Regions from separate parts of the Microbispora sp. H10885 genome, predicted to be linked through region 2. Evidence: predicted binding sites of a transcription regulator. Region 2 holds the regulator's gene; each other region holds the start of a gene.
What was found. Region 2 encodes LexA, which represses DNA repair genes until DNA is damaged. Its sites were predicted from a motif close to TCGAACANNTGTTCGA; they were not measured.
Positions count from the first base shown of each region.

Region 1: HHX37_RS32495 (SAV_6107 family HEPN domain-containing protein) is a predicted target of LexA. The motif match lies at 2,074-2,089, and genes of this name have one in related genera.
Region 3: recA (recombinase RecA) is a predicted target of LexA. The motif match lies at 3,374-3,389, and genes of this name have one in related genera.

Region 1 covers NZ_JABBWY010000015.1:99,730-105,100, forward strand. The annotation lists gene HHX37_RS32480 (GNAT family N-acetyltransferase) at 1-435, opposite strand, end outside; gene HHX37_RS32485 (YbaK/EbsC family protein) at 478-954, opposite strand; gene HHX37_RS32490 (L,D-transpeptidase family protein) at 1,079-1,963, shown strand; gene HHX37_RS32495 (SAV_6107 family HEPN domain-containing protein) at 2,355-2,792, shown strand; gene HHX37_RS32500 (arginine deiminase) at 2,962-4,206, opposite strand; gene HHX37_RS32505 (transcriptional regulator) at 4,324-4,818, opposite strand; gene pyrR (bifunctional pyr operon transcriptional regulator/uracil phosphoribosyltransferase PyrR) at 5,222-5,371, shown strand, end outside.
Region 2 covers NZ_JABBWY010000013.1:93,355-98,725, reverse strand. The annotation lists gene HHX37_RS30510 (vitamin B12-dependent ribonucleotide reductase) at 1-664, opposite strand, end outside; gene nrdR (transcriptional regulator NrdR) at 775-1,233, opposite strand; gene lexA (transcriptional repressor LexA) at 1,664-2,377, shown strand; gene HHX37_RS30495 (MalY/PatB family protein) at 2,476-3,573, shown strand; gene HHX37_RS37300 (cellulase family glycosylhydrolase) at 3,583-5,229, opposite strand.
Region 3 covers NZ_JABBWY010000007.1:166,321-171,691, reverse strand. The annotation lists gene rny (ribonuclease Y) at 1-713, opposite strand, end outside; gene HHX37_RS38245 (regulatory protein RecX) at 1,003-2,064, opposite strand; gene recA (recombinase RecA) at 2,073-3,206, opposite strand; gene HHX37_RS19805 (hypothetical protein) at 3,537-3,812, shown strand; gene HHX37_RS19800 (ABC transporter permease) at 3,871-4,956, opposite strand; gene HHX37_RS19795 (ABC transporter ATP-binding protein) at 4,953-5,371, opposite strand, start outside.

The DNA of each region.
Region 1 (5,371 bases), on a different contig from region 2:
CGTGGGGGCGTCGTGCGTGGACAGCACGGCGGTGCGCTCCGGGCGGCCCTCGCACAGCGCGTGGATCATGCGCCGCCCGACGCCCTTGCCCTGGTACCCGGGGCGTACGTGGATCTCGGCGATCTCCAGGGCGTCGCCGAACCACTCGTCGGCCACCACCGGCCCCGCCCGGTCCTGCAGGCCGCCGCGGACGACGTCGTGCCACCACTGGCCGGGGCCGCCGTGGAAGCCGTACGCGAAGCCGGCGATGCCGGGGCCCTGCGGGTCCTCGGCGAGGACGCAGGCGAAGTCGGGATAACCGGCGTGGTTGCGCATGATCGCCATGCGGCCCGCGAGCTGGTCCGACGGCGGCCGCATGGCGTCCGTGTAGATCTCCAGCACGGTGTCCAGCACCGCCCTGAACGTGTCGGGCCCCACCCGGCGCAGTCGGATCACGCGTCGCACACTAGCAAAGCGCCGCCAGGCCGGTCGCGGACGTCATTCGACCTCGGCGGGGGTGCCCCCGGTGATCCGTACGAGCTCGTCGAAGGAGGTCGGGAAGACCGAGTGCGGATGCCCGGCGGCGGCCCACACGACCTCGTGCTTGCCCAGCCAGGTGTCCACGAGCGTCCGCACGGGCGCCGGATGCCCGACCGGGGCCACGCCGCCGATGGGCTGCCCGGTGTGATCCCGGACGAACTCCGGCGTCGCCCTGCGCACCTTCGCCGCTCCGGCGAGCCGCGCGATCAGGTCGGTGTTCACGCGATGGGCGCCGCTGGTCAGCACCAGCAGCGGCGCGCCGTCCGCGTCGAAGATCAGGCTGTTGGCGATCGCGCCGATCTCGCAGCCGAGCTGGGCCGCCGCCGTGGCGGCCGTCGGCGCGGCGTCGTCCAGCACGACGACCTCACCGGTCACCTGCCGCTCCCGCAGGGCCTGCTCGACTCGGGCGACGTTCGGATGCAACTTTTCCGGCACCCGGCCACTCTAAACGGATTGCCAGGACAGACGCGGCCGATTATCGCCACTTGTGATCACACGGCTCGCAATCGGACCGTAAGGTGAGTCCTTTGTTAGAAATCAGGCTTATGAGGGGTTGGTCATGATGAGAGGTCGACGGCGACCGGCCGCGGCCATGCTCGTCGCGATGGGGGCCGTGGCGTTCGCGACGGCCGGGGTCGCCGGCCCGGCGCGGGCCGGCGCAGCCGTTCCGGCGGGAGCCGTGACGTACGCGACGGCCGGCCTCGCCGGCGCGGCGCCGGTGTCCGGCGCGCGGACGGTCGCGACGCGGGTGGCCGGAGCGCGGGGAGCCCTGCCGGGACGGGCCGGATACCCGCCGTTCGAGGCGCCGGGCAAGACGCTCAGGCTCGGGGCGAAGGGCGCCGCCGTGAAGGCGCTGCAGGCCCGCCTCAAGGAGCTCGGCTACGTGCCCGGCAGCGCCGACGGCCGGTACGGCGGGGCCACGCTGACGGCGGTCTGGGCGTTCCAGAAGGTGCAGGGGATCAAGCCGACCAGCACGGTCGCCGCCCGCACCTGGAGGGCGCTGGAGAACCCCCGCGCGCCCCGGGTCCTCGTGCCCCGCGGCAAGGCCACCCGGGTCGAGGTGGACCTGACCAAACAGGTGATGGTTCTGTATCGTTCCGGCGTCCCGGTGCTGATCAGTCACATCTCCAGCGGCAGCGGTATTCCCTACACCGAGTACGCCGTGTGGAACGGCAAGAGGCAGGTCTTCTCCGGCAGCGCCCGCACGCCGACCGGCGACTACAAGACCACGTGGCGGGCCAGGGGCTGGCACCGGTCCTACCTGGGGCAGCTCTACAACCCGATCTTCTTCAACGGCGGGATCGCCCTTCACGGCGCGCTGTCGGTGCCGCTCTATCCGGCGTCGCACGGCTGTGTACGGCTGCCGATGAACGTCGCCGGGATCCTTCCGGGCATGCTCGGCAAGGGAGTTCCCGTGCACGTCAGAGGTGCTTTCCGGCGATAGCCGGCGGATCGGAGGGCCCCGCGCGAGGTGTTCGCGCGGGGCCCTTCGTCGTACGGGCCCCCGCCAGTCCTCGAACCCTTGTTCGTTGACATCCTTGACAGCGGGCATGGTCGAATCTATGTTCGATGGAGTGGGCGCGGGACTCGCGGCCTGCGCCCACACCGTCGGATCCGTGCCTACGTCGTCGGCGGAGACGGATGCGGCACGGCCCGCGGCGTGGGCCGGACGGGGAGAGGGGAAGCTCCTCGTCCGGCCGCCCACGGGAGCGTGAGAAAGCCGCGTGATCCCGGTGGTGCCCGGGATTACGCGGCAGATCGAAATTGTCGGTGCTGTCTGCGACTGTGAAGTCACCGGCGGCCTTCGCCGGATGCCACGACTCAAGGAGGCGGGCATGACTGAAGAGAACGGCGATCAGCGGACCGGGCCCCGGCTTCCGCAGGCGGTCCTGGCGCGTCTCGCGGACGCCAGGGCGTGCCTCGCCGACGCGACCGTCGGGCCCACGCCCGCGGACCGCTACGTGTCGGCCCATCTCGCGGCGCTGCGCGCGGCCGCCGGGATCCTCGCCGCGCGTCCCCGTCCGATGGACGGACGCAGGCGGCGGCTGCGCAGCGCCTGGGAACTGCTTCCCGAGGTCGAGCCGAAGCTCGCGGACTGGGCGGCCTACTTCGCGATGAGCGCGACCAAGCGAGCGGCGGTCGAGGCCGGAATGGTCCGGGCCGTCACTCAGAACGACGCAGACGAGATCATAGCGGAAGCGGACCGGTTCGTCGGCGAGGTCGAGTCGATCCTCGGCCTGCCCGGCCGCCCCACCCTCCCCATGGCCGGCTGACGGCGCTGCAAGGGCGGGAGGCCGGCGCGCGAGCGGCCCGGCTCCGCCTGCCCGCTCCGTCGAGTTCGTCAGCCACACAGGACGGCCTGGCCACGCGACGCGCCCGCGAGAAGGCGGTCCGCACGGGCCGGGGCCCCCGCCCAGGGGCCGCGAACGGCCGGGTGCGGCCTCAGACGGGATCGCGCTCCAGAGGGCAGCTCATGCAGCGGGGCCCGCCGCGTCCGCGGCCGAGCTCGCTGCCCCGGATCGGGATGACCTCGATGCCGTGCCTGCGCAGGTAGTTGTTGGTCGTGGTGTTGCGCTCGTAGGCGACGACCACTCCCGGCTCAAGGGCCAGCACGTTGCAGCCGTCGTCCCACTGCTCGCGCTCGGCCGCGTGCACGTCCTGCGTCGGCGTGAGGACCTTGATGTCGTCCAGGCCGAGGGCCCGCGCGATCGCCCGGTGCATGTCCTCGGGCGGATGGTCGGTGACCTTCAGCTCCTTGTCGGTGTCGCCCGGCTCCACCGTGTACGACGGCAGCATGCCGAGCCCGGCGTACTTGGTGAACACCCCCACGTCGACGTTGGTCATCACGGTGTCGAGGTGCATGAACGCGCGGGTCTTGGGGAGGTCGAGCGCCACGATGCGGGTCGCCGCGCCCGCCCGGAAGAGCTTCGTCGCCAGCATCTCGACCGCCTGCGGCTGGGTGCGCTCGCTCATCCCGACGAGCACGACGCCGTCGCCGAGCACCAGCACGTCACCGCCCTCGATGGTGGCGGGGGCCATGCGGGTGCCGTCGTACCAGACGTCGAACCCCCCGCCGGACGGGTCGCCGTAGCCCGCGGCGAACATCGGGTGCCACCGGTAGACCGCCTCGAAGTTGAGGGTCTCGCGCCTGCGCGCCTTCTTGCGCATCGCGTTGATGGACACCCCGCCGTACACCCAGCAGGAGGTGTCGCGGGCGAACAGGTGGTTGGGCAGCGGCGGGAGGACGAAGTCGTCCATGCCGAGCGCGTGGAAGACGACGGACCCCGGGTCGCAGCCCAGTTCCATGATCTCGCGCTTGGTGATCCCGCCGGTCAGGTACGGCGCGAGCGCGGCTCCGTCGAGGGCGTCCAGCGTGTTGCGGATCGCGTCGGCGGCCAGCGGGCCGAACCAGTGCTCGTCGACGCTGCCGTCGAGGATGTGCTTGCGCGCGTCGGGCACCTCGATCGCCTCCCGCAGGAGGTCGCCGAGGTGGTGCACCGTGACGCCGCGCGCCGTGAGCACCTCGCACCACTCCCGGTGCTCCTCCAGCGCGCGGTGCACCCAGAGCACGTCGTCGAAGAGCAGGCCGTCCTTGTTGCCGGGGGTGAGCCGCTTGAGCGCCAGTTCGGGGATGTCGACCAGGACCTGGCGGAGCCTGCCCACCTCCGAGCCCACGAAAAAAGTCATGTCCTGCCTATCCCCCTATGACAGGAATCACTCGTGACGCGGCTCCCCGGCGTGCGGAGGCCGATGGGGGGCCGCCGCGGCGGCCCGGTGGTCGGAGGGAACGGCCGGGAGGAGTGGTCAGAAGGACTCGACGGCGCGGCGGGCCTCGGCGTCGAGCACGCCCCAGTTGATGAACTCCTCGGTCAGCTCGACGGGTGACTTGTCGTAGATGACCGCCAGCGAGCGCAGGTCCTCCTGCCGGATGGACAGCACCTTGCCGTTGTAGTCACCACGCTGGCTCTGGATCGTGGCCGCGTAGCGGGCCAGCGGACCGGCCTTGTCCTTCGGCAGCTGCGACAGCCGCTCCAGGTCGATGACCAGCTTGGGAGCCGGGGCGAGCGGGCTGGGAGCGGCCCCGCCCGGCAGCAACTCGGAGACCGGCACCCCGTAGAAGTCCGCGAGTTCGGCGAGCTTCTGCACGGTCACCGCGCGGTCGCCTCGCTCATAGGAGCCCACGACGACGGCCTTCCACCGGCCACGGGACTTCTCCTCGACACCGTGCAGGGACAGCCCCTGCTGGGTCCGGATGGCGCGCAGGCGCGCGCCCAGCGACTTGGCGTAGTCAGACGGCATCGTGTGGCCCCCGGCTTTCTATGTCTCTTCTCACTTGATTGTGCGTCCTTGTCCCAAGCGTTCCGAACACCGGGGCTGGCACCGGCCCCGGCACCTTCGGTGACCGCTGCGTCGGGTTTTACCCAGGAAGGTCGCGTGTTGTGGTTACGGACAGTGACGGTAAAGCCGACACTCCCAAAGGTCAAGCTGATTGGAAAAAAGAGCGCCAAACAGTGCTCTCACCGAAATCCCCGACACCCGATGTGATGCGGCTTCCGATCCCCCGGGGACCCGGGGCGTACGCCGCCTCCCCGGCGCATCACCCCTGGCGGGAGGGGGGATGGCGGAGGGCCCTGATACTCTAAGCAGACCTGACACCCTTTTAAGACCCGTCCCGTGAGGCGGGAAAGGTGGTGACTTTTTCATGTCCGATGTCCAAAATCAGGCCCGTGCCGTCCTGGAGGGGCCCGACATCCACCGGGCGCTCACGCGGATCGCGCACGAGATCCTGGAACGGACGAGAGGCGCCGAGAGCGTCGTCCTGCTCGGCATCCCCACCCGCGGCGCCACCCTG
Region 2 (5,371 bases):
CGTCGGCGCCGCGCATGAAGGACACCGGGCCGCTGGCCGTGCCGCCGCTGGACAGCAGCTCCTTGGACGAGCGGATCCGGGAGAGGTTGACCCCCGAGCCCGAGCCGCCCTTGAAGATCACGCCCTCTTCCTTGTACCAGTCGAGGATCGACTCCATCGTGTCGTCCACGGCGAGGATGAAACACGCGCTCACCTGCTGGGGGGAGCGGGTGCCGACGTTGAACCAGACCGGGGAGTTGAAGCTGAAGACCTGGTGGATCAGGGCGTGCTTGAGCTCGTGGTCGAAGATCTCCGCGTCCTCGTCGGAGGCGAAGTAGCCGTTCTCGACGCCGGTCCTGGTGTAGACGCCCACCACCCGGTCGACGAGCTGCCGCAGGCTCGACTCGCGCTGCGGGGTGCCCACCGCGCCCCGGAAGTACTTGGTGGTCACGATGTTGGCCGCGTTGACCGACCAGGAGGCGGGGAACTCCACGCCGTGCTGCTCGAAGTTGACCGAGCCGTCGCGCCAGTTGGTCATCACGACGTCGCGCCGCTCCCAGCGGACCTCGTCGTACGGGTGGACGCCCGGCGTGGTGAAGATGCGCTTCATCTTCAGGCCCTTGCGCGGACGCTTCGCTCCCCGGCCTCCCGCACCCGCCGCTGTGCCGCTCACGGTCTCCGTCATGACTTCCCCCTCCCGGGGCCCGATGGAGCCCCTCTTTCCGACCACGCTCGTTACACCCTCATCGTCGCGCCGCACGGCTCGCTCCTCGCCCCGCCCGCCGGCGCCGGCGGCTACTCCCCGCCGCCGTGGGCCGCCCTGAGCCGCTCGATCTCCGCTTCGAAGTCCGCCAGCGTCTCGAAGCTCCGGTAGACCGACGCGAACCGCAGGTACGCCACCTCGTCCAGGTCGCGGAGCGGGCCGAGGATGGCCAGCCCCACCTCGTGCGAGGCGATCTCCGCGGCGCCGGTGGCCCGGATGGTCTCCTCCACGCGCTGCCCGAGCTGGGCGAGGGAGTCCTCGCCGACCGGGCGTCCCTGACAGGCGCGCCGTACGCCCGCGACGACCTTCTCCCGGGAGAACGGCTCGGTGACGCCGCTGCGTTTGCTCACCATCAGCAGGACGGTCTCCTGCGTGGTGAACCTGCGCCCGCATTCGGGGCAGGTGCGGCGGCGGCGGATGGCCGCGCCGTCCTCGGCTGCGCGGCTGTCCACGACCCGTGTGTCCGGGTGGCGACAGAACGGACAGTGCACTTCATCGCCTCCCTGAACGCCCATCCCGAACACAAGGTGTAGTGAACTTACACCGCTGTGACTACTAGATGTTGGGGTCCAACGGTAGAAGTGCCCGTCCTTGAACGCAAGTCGAACCGGGCGTGGCGGGGGAAGTTCCTGCTCGGCGGGCGTGTCGCCCCATCCGTCCCACCCGCCTCCCCTGCCCCGGGCACGAAGGAATAGGCCGTGCGGCTTTTTCGGGTCCCGATTTCCCCATTCCTTCTGAGCTGGGCGTACGACCGGCCGAGAAGATCGGGTAAATCGAACACGGGATCGATCGAACTCCCGTACGATGAGGAGAACGGCGAGATCGGCGATTTCGCTGGATATCGAACAATTGTTTGACGCTGATCTTGAATCGCGCTACGGTCGCTCTGTGCGACATGAGGAACACGGATTGAGAGGTGGCATCGTGAGTGACCGAAGTGAGCAGGCGAATGGCGTCGGCGACCTCGCGGTTCGTCGGCGTGACTCGCTTGGCCTCACCCCCAGGCAGCGGAAGATCCTCGAGGTGATCCGCGACTCGGTCCAGCAGCGCGGCTATCCGCCGTCCATGCGGGAGATCGGGGAGGCTGTCCAGCTGACCAGCACCTCCAGCGTGTCGCACCAGCTCACGGCGCTCCAGCGTAAGGGCTACCTCCGCCGGGACCCGCACCGCCCCCGGGCGCTGGAGGTCAGGCTCCCCGGTGAGCCGGTCCTGTGGGTGGACCCGGACGCCGCCGAGGAGGAGAGCGGCTTCAACCGGCCCACCGCGGCGTACGTGCCGCTGGTCGGCCGCATCGCCGCCGGTGGCCCCATCCTCGCCGAGCAGAGCATCGAGGACGTGTTCGCGCTCCCCAAGCAGCTTGTCGGCGAGGGCACGCTGTTCCTGCTCCAGGTCTCCGGCGACTCGATGATCGAGGCCGCCATCGCGGACGGCGACTGGGTCGTGGTGCGGCAGCAGCCGGTGGCCGACAACGGCGACATCGTCGCGGCGATGATCGACGGCGAGGCCACCGTGAAGACGTTCAAGCGCAAGGACGGGCACGTGTGGCTGGTGCCGCACAACCCGAACTACGAGCCGATCCCCGGTGACGAGGCCACCGTGCTCGGCAAGGTCACGGCCGTCCTGCGCAAGCTGTAGTCACGCGGCTGTAGTCACGCCCGTACCGGCGTCCCGCCGCGGGACGCCGGTATGGCTGCTTCCCGGATGACCGATATCCGGCGATTAGGGTGAGTCCCGTGAAACTCGACTCGCTCTCCCTGGAGGCCGCCCGCGCCCGTGACGGGATCAAGTGGGCCCTGGCCGCGCCCGATGTCATCCCCGCCTGGGTCGCCGACATGGACTTCCCGGTGCCCGACGCGGTCCGGGAGGCCGTCGCGCGACGCGCGGCCACGGATCTCGGCTATCCCGAGTGGCTGGACCAGCCGGCCGCCGGGCCGCTGGCGGAGGCGTTCGCCGAGCGGATGGAGGCGAGGTACGGCTGGCGCGCCGATCCCGGGCACGTGCGGTCCTACACCGACCTCAACCAGGCCCTCCAGGTGCTGCTGCACCTCATGACCGAGCCCGGCGACGCGGTGGCGCTGCACGTCCCGGCCTACGACCCCTTCCTCGTCACCATCACGGGGATGGGCCGCCGCCTGGTGCCGATGCCGCTTACGGCCGAGGGCCGGTTCGAGGTCCCCGATGAGCCCGTACGGGTGCTCCTGCTGGTGAACCCGCAGAACCCGTCGGGCCGGTCGTTCACCCGGGAGGAGCTGGAGGCGGTCGCCACGTACGCCGACCGGTACGGCACGCTGGTGATCGCCGACGAGATCCACGCCGACCTGACGTACGCCCCGGCCCGGCACATCCCGTTCGCCACGATCCTCCCGGAGCGCACGGTCACGCTGACCTCCGCCAGCAAGGCGTTCAACATGGGCGGGCTGCACTGCTCGGTGGCCCATCTGGGCGCCAGGGACGTCAGGGACGCGATCGGCCGCCAGCCCGCCCACATCTACGGCGCGCCGAGCGTCCTCGGCGTGGAGGCCACGGTGGCCGCGTGGCGGCACGGCCACGCGTGGCTGGAGGAGGTGCTGGCGATCCTGGACCGCAACCGCCGGCTCGTCGCCGAGCGGCTCCCGTCCGGGGTGGGGTACCGCATGCCCGAGGCCACCTATCTCGCGTGGCTCGACTTCGGCATCCCCGACGCCGCCTCCTTCGTCGAGCGGGAGGCCCGGGTCAAGCTCAACCCGGGCCCCAACTACGGAGGCGGGGACACGTTCGCCCGCCTCAACTTCGCGACGTCGGCGCCGATCCTGGAGGAGATCCTGGCCAGGATCGCCGCCGCGCTGAAGTGATCCGCCCGCTCAGCTCGCCGCGCAGGTGACCTGCGACGGCACGCCGTTGGTGCCGGACCAGCTCGCGTTGAACCCGAACGCCGTGGACGCCCCGGCGCCGAGCGCGCCGTTGTAGGACATGTTCGTCACCGTGACGTTGGACCCGCTGGCGCTGAGCGAGCCGTTCCAGAGCTGGCTGATGGTCTGCCCGTTCGGGAAGGCCCACTTCACGGTCCAGCCGGAGATGGCGGAGCTGCCCGCCTTCACCGTGACCTCACCCTGGAAGCCGCCGCTGTACTGGTTGACGACCTTGTAGGTGGCGGTGCAGGACTTGCCCCCGTTCCCGCTGGGGGACGTGGACGGCGAGGCCGACGGGGACACCGACGGTGACGCCGAGGGAGAGGATGAGGGAGAGGTCGAGGGCGAGGAGGACGGGGACGCCGAAGGCGACTGCGGCCTGCCGCCCACCGGCGGGATCAGGTACGGCGAGATGATGCTCTGCTTGGCCTGGTCGACCGTCGCCCAGTCGTCCTTCAAAATGCCGCCCGTGTCACCCGAGTTGGGGTTCCACGACCAGTAGGTGAACGACATGCCGTTCACCCCGGTGCCCAGGTACTTCATGAGCTCCTGGAGCCAGATCTTGTCGGTGTTGCTGGCCAGCGTGGTGCCGAACTCGCCCACCATGATCGGCGCGATGTTCTGCTTGTACAGGTAGCCGAAGTACTTGTCCCAGATGGCCGGCATGTTCGCCGGGTACGTCGGGTCGTCGAACCACGGCTGGTGGTAGACCGACGTGGCGTACTCGTGCGGCGAGTAGACGAGCCGGTTCGCCACGTTCAGCCGGACGGGGAACTGCCCGGCCTTGGTGAGGTTGCCGCCCCACCAGCCGCAGTCCTCGTCGTTGCTGGTGTCGTTGTCCCAGATGTTGGACAGGCCGCCGCTCGGACAGCTCACGCCCTCGACGAAGATCAGCCAGTTGGGCTGCACGGACAGGATCGCGTTGCCCGCCCGCTCGGCCGCGAGCCGCCAGTCGCGCGCCTGGTCGCCGCAGCCCCAGCAGGAGCCGGTCGCGTTCGGGTTGGTGCCGTCGGCGTGCGGCTCGTTGTGCAGGTCGGCCCCGATGACCGTGGTGTTGCCGGCGTAGTGCTGGGCCAGCGACTTCCAGTCGGCGATCCAGGTCGACTCGGGGACGCCGGAGGTGTACCACAGCGCCGTCTGGCCCGCGCTGGTCGGCCGGTGCCGGTCGAGGATGATCCGCATGCCCTTCTGGCCCGCGTAGTCCACGACCTTGTCGAGGATCTGCAGCGGCGACAGGCCGATGAGATCGGGGTTGGATGCGGTGTTGACGCTCGTCGCCTGCGCGCCCGGCTTCAGCGCGTCGTCGGAGAACGGCACCCGGATCGTGTTGTAGCCCAGGTTCGCCATGAGGTCGAGCTGGCTCCTCCACGGGTTGCTGGCCCACAGCCCGTGGAAGGTCTTGTTGTCGGTCTCCATGCCGAACCAGTTGATGCCGGTCAGCCGGACGGTGGCGCCGGTGCTGTCGACGATCTTGTTCCCGCTGGTGTGCAGGTAGCCGGTGCCCGTGCCGGCCGCGTTCGCCGGTGAACCGGTGGCGACGAGCACGGTCGCCGCCATCGCGACGGCGGTCGCCAGCCCGCCGAGAATGCGTCTGTACAAGACGTGCCTCCCACGAGGGGCGCACGCCACCGGTGAGCCGTACGGTCAGGCGCGCACCCCAGACCACCGCCGGAGCGGTGGTGGTCGCGGCATGCCCTGACCGCACGCCTCATCTATATGACTGGTTTTGTGGCTCGGGCGT
Region 3 (5,371 bases), on a different contig from region 2:
GGGAGGTGGAGGACGCTCACGACCGACTCGGCCGTCTGCTCGGTGGCGACCCGCTGCACGGCGAGGGTCACAATCTTGCAGGCGCGCTTCTCGCCCTCCTTGCGGGCGTCGCTCTCGATCTCCCGGACGATCAGGGCCGCTTCCCGCTTGGCCTGGTTCTCGATCTCCTTGACCAGCTCGGCCTTGGCCTGGTCGGCCGTCAGGCCCGCGACCCGCTCCAGGATCTCCTTGCGCCGCTCGGCCACCCGCTCCAGGTCCTCGCGGCGGTCGGCCAGCTCCGTCTCGGTCTCGGCCAGCTTGCGGGCCCGCTCGGCCTGCCTGCGCGCCTCCTCGTCGAGCCGCTGCTCACGCTCGGCCAGCCGGTTCTCCCGCCGCTCCAGGTCGGAGCGCAGCTCCTTGAGCTCGGTCTTGAGGAGGCGCGCCTCCTCCTCGACCTCCTTGCGCGTGAGCGCCGCGCTCTCGGCGAGCGACTCGGACTTCTGGAGGATCTCCCCCGCGTCCCGCTCCGCCTTCGTACGGATCTCCTCGGCCTCCCGCCGGGCCCGTTCGAGCTCCTCGTTGACCTCGGCCTTGACCTCGGCGAGCTGCTCGGGTGAGGGACCGGACGGCGCGGCGACTCCGGCGGTGCGGCGTACGACTATGAAAAGGGCGGCGATCATCACGAGAGCCAGCAGCACCACCGCAACCGCAAGAACGATCACGATCGTGTCCATGCGCGCTCACCCCTATCGCCTCACGACAACCTCATGGCAGGGGTCACACGCGCGCAGCATGGCAGAGCCCGGTGGCGTCACCAGGACAAATATCGTCACATCGCCCGGACACCCCGAAGGGTGGCCGATATGGCCCGAAGGCCGGCCAAAGTCCTCGTCCGTCGTGGTTCACCGTTATGGCAATCCGCGCTGCGCGGAGTAACTCCTCACTGCGGTCGAGATTAAGCGTCAGAGAGGTAACGAGCAAGCAAAGATGCCCTGTCAAGCGACTTTTGCATGGTGCTATAGCTCACTCGAAGCTGTCGGGAAGCCCATCGGAGGGTATGCCCTCGGCCTCGATCGCCTCTCGGACGATGCGGAACGCCAGGCCGGGTGAGTAGCCCTTGCGGGCCAGCATGCCGACCAGCCGCCGCATGCGCGCCTGCGGCTCCACCCCGCGCGTACCGGCCAGTTTGCGTTCCACCAGCCTGCGCGCGGTCTCGGTCTCCTCGTCGGGATCGAGCCGCTCCAGGGCGTCCTCGACCGTCTCCTCGGCGACGCCGCGCCGCCGCAGTTCCTGCGCCAGCGCGCGCCGGGCCAGGCCGCGTCCGGCGTGCCGGGAGGTCACCCACGCGGCGGCGAACGCCTCGTCGTCGATGAGCCCGACCTCGGAGAACCGCTCCAGCACGGCGTTCGCCGCCTCCTCGGGCACGTCCCGCTTGCGCAGGGCGTCCGCGAGCTGGGCCCGGGTCCTGGGCGCCATCGTCAGCAGCCGCAGGCAGATGGCCCTGGCCACCGCCTCGGGATCGGCCGGCGGCCCCTCGCTCGCCGCGCCGCCCTCCCGCGGCCCGTCCGGCAGCCACCCGCCGGACCGCTCACGCCGCTCGCCCCGCGCCCTCCGGCCTCGGCGAGTTCCCTGGCCTCCGCGCGCTTCTCGCCCTCCCAGCGCTTCCCGGTCCCCGGGCATTTGCCGATCCGGCGCTTCCGGGTCAGGCGCTTCCCAGGCTCCCTGATCTGCCCGTGCTTCCCAGCCTTCCGGCGCTCGCCGGTTCTCCCGCCTCCTGCCGCGCCCCTGACGGCGCCGCCCGGACCCGGCGGCCCGGCCGGCGCCGTCCCGCTCCGTGCCGTCCTGGTCCCAGAGGTCGAACCCACCAGAGCCGGCGGCGCCGTCAGCGTCGCCGGAGCTGTCAGTGCCGCCGGAGCCGTCCGGGGCTCGTCGTTCACGCCTGCGGATCTGCGCCCGCAGGGCGGCGATCGTCGCGGACGCGTCGTCGGCCGGACCGGCCGACTCCTCGACCGGCCCCCAGGGCCCCGAGTTCCAGTCCCGCGGCCCGAACTCGTCGTCCGGGCCGGAGGGCTCGTCGCGCCTCATGCCTGCGCTCAGACGTCACCCGGCTTGGGCGCGGCGGCCGCCTTGCTGCCCCGGCCCGACGCGGACGCGGACGCGGTCGCTCGGCCCGACGTGGCCGCGGGCGCGGCGGCGGCCGGAGCGGCGGGAGTCTCGTTCGGCGTGTCGAGCCGGGGCCCGACCCCCAGCTTCTCCTTGATCTTCTTCTCGATCTCGTTGGCGATGTCGGGGTTGTTCTTCAGGAAGTTGCGGGCGTTCTCCTTGCCCTGCCCGAGCTGGTCGCCCTCGTACGTGTACCAGGCGCCCGCCTTACGCACGAACCCGTGCTCGACGCCCATGTCGATCAGACCACCCTCGCGGGAGATGCCCATGCCGTAGAGGATGTCGAAGTCGGCCTGGCGGAACGGCGGGGCCATCTTGTTCTTGACGACCTTCACCCGGGTCCGGTTGCCGACCGGCTCGGTGCCGTCCTTGAGCGTCTCGATCCGGCGCACGTCCAGCCGCACCGACGCGTAGAACTTCAGCGCCTTGCCACCCGTGGTGGTCTCGGGGCTTCCGAACATCACGCCGATCTTCTCGCGGAGCTGGTTGATGAAGATGGCGGTCGTCCGGGTCTGGTTCAGGGCGCCGGCGATCTTGCGCAGCGCCTGCGACATGAGGCGGGCCTGGAGACCGACGTGGCTGTCGCCCATCTCGCCCTCGATCTCCGCCTTGGGCACGAGGGCCGCCACGGAGTCGATCACGATGATGTCGACGGCGCCGGAGCGGATCAGCATGTCGGCGATCTCGAGGGCCTGCTCACCGGTGTCCGGCTGGGAGACGAGCAGCGCGTCGACGTCGACCCCCAGCTTCTTCGCGTACTCGGGGTCGAGGGCGTGCTCGGCGTCGATGAAGGCGGCGATGCCGCCGCCCTTCTGGGCGTTGGCCACGGCGTGCAGGGCGACCGTCGTCTTACCGGAGGACTCCGGACCGTACACCTCCACGATCCGGCCCCGGGGGAAGCCGCCGATGCCGAGAGCCACGTCGAGAGCGATGGCGCCGGTGGGGATGACCTCGATCGGGGCACGCGCGTCGTCTCCGAGACGCATGACGCTGCCCTTGCCGAACTGCCGCTCGATTTGCGCGAGGGCGGTCTCAAGGGCCTTCTCGCGGTCGTTGATTGCCATTGGGTGCCCCCTGGAGGGTGGTCGTCTGCTCGGTCACCGAAAAGCTACGGGGTGCGACCGACATTTTCCTGAGCTTCCCGCACACCGCCCGGAGGGCGGGTACGGCGGTCCGCCGCGTCCGGGCGCCGCGCGCGGCGCGCACCCCGTGGGCGACCAGACCAATATAGCCGAACGACTGTTCGATCACATGAGGAACCGCCGCCGGTGTCGCGAAACCGGCCGGAGTTCCCGGCGGCGTTACATTCCCGGGCGTTACCCGTTCATGGTTGTCGTCCCGTTGACCTGCGACGATCCTTGTAACAAAGCTGGATCTCCCGCGAAGGGGGCCTCGTGACGGGCACCGGCGACTTTGGCAGGCAGCGCCTGGCCTACCTGGAGGCACTCGCCGCCCGGCTCCCCGGCTACGGCCTCGCCGCCCGGCTGATCGGCGGGGACACCCCCGTCCTCTCCGTCTGGCACCCGGAGACCGGCAGGCAGACGATCGTCTTCGCGATCCCCTCCGGGGAGGGCTGGACGTTCCTGTGGGCCCCGGGCGGACAGGAGAGCGCCGACGATCCCGGCCGTGCGGCCGAGACGATCCACTCGACGCTCACCCGGCCGCTCTGACCCGCCGGGACCTCGCCGGGATCCCGCCGGAAACCGCCGAGCCCGGTCCCGTACGCGGTCAGCGCAGGACTTCGCCCAGCCTGACCCGGGCGCCCGTACGGAGCACCGCGCGCTGGTACACCCGGGAGGCGAACAGCAGCACGCCCACGACTGCCACGATCATGAGCGCCACGGCGATGAGAATCTCTCCCAGGGGGACGCCGGTGGCCGCCGTCCGCACGGGCATGACCATGGAGGAGAACGGCGGCACGAGCGACAGGACGCGCGCGACGGTGCCGGTGGGCTGGACGGCGGCGAAGTAGGCCGTCACGTAGGTCAGCATCATGAGCGTGGTCATCGGCGTCAGCACCGTGTTCAGCTCCTCCTGCCTCGACACCAGCGAGCCGAAGGTGGCGGCGAGCACGGCGAAGAACGCGTAGCCCAGCACGAACCAGACCAGCGCGCTGACGACGATCCCGCCCATTCCCGGCGGCAGGTCGGCCGCGAAGCCGGTCGCGGCCGACGCGGCCAGCCCGGCGGCGACGACCACGGCGAGGTTGACCAGCCCCAGGACGCCCAGCCCGACGATCTTGCCGCCCAGCAGCTGCCACGGGCGCACCGAGGTCAGCAGGATCTCCACGATCCGGCTGCCCTTCTCCTCCACCACGCCCATCGCGACGTACATCGAGGAGTAGATGAACAGGAAGAACAGCACCATCACGAGCAGCGTGGCGATGCCGGTGCGCACACCCTGGTACCGCGCGTCGGCGCCGACCGACTCCACCCGCAGCGGCGTGACCGTGACCCCGGCGGCCCTGATCTGCTCGTCCCGGTGGACGCTTTCGAGGATCAGCCCCAGCCGCTGGTCGAGCTCGCCGTTCGCGATGACCCTGTCACCGCCGATCAGGGCCGCGTCGACGTCTCCGCCGATCACCGCCTTCCGCGCGGCCGCCTCGTCCGGATACCGCGAGTAGGAGAGCTGGGTGACGGGCGCGGGGGCCGGGCCCACCACACCGACGTCGAAGGTGCCGTCGCCGCCGAGCGCCTTCGGCAGGAACGCCAGCGCGGCCACCAGGATCGCACTGATCGCCAAGCTGATCAGGAAGGACTTCGTCCGGATCCGCGTGCGGACCTCCCGCTGGGCCACCAGCAACAGGCCGTTCATGCCACCGCCTCCCTGAAGATCTCGGTGAGGGTCGGCTGCCGCCGCCCGAAGTGCTCGACCGTCCCCGCGCCCATCGCCGTACGGAGGACGGCCTGGTCGTCTCCCTCCTCGCAGAGCAGGACGTCGCGGTCGCCCTCGCGGGCGATCCTGCCGGGCAGGCCGTCGGCCCACCCGGGCGCGGCGTCCCGGACCACGACGCGCAGCACCCCGCGGCCCTCCCGCTCCCGGAGCTCGGCGACCGGGCCGTACGCGACCATCCGGCCCGCGGAGATGATGCCGACCGAGTCGCAGAGCCGTTCGACCAGGTCCAGCTGGTGGCTGGAGAAGATGACCGGCACGCCCTCGGCGGCGCGGTCCTTGAGCACCTCCGCCAGCGCGTCGACCGCCAGCGGGTCGAGGCCGGAGAAGGGCTCGT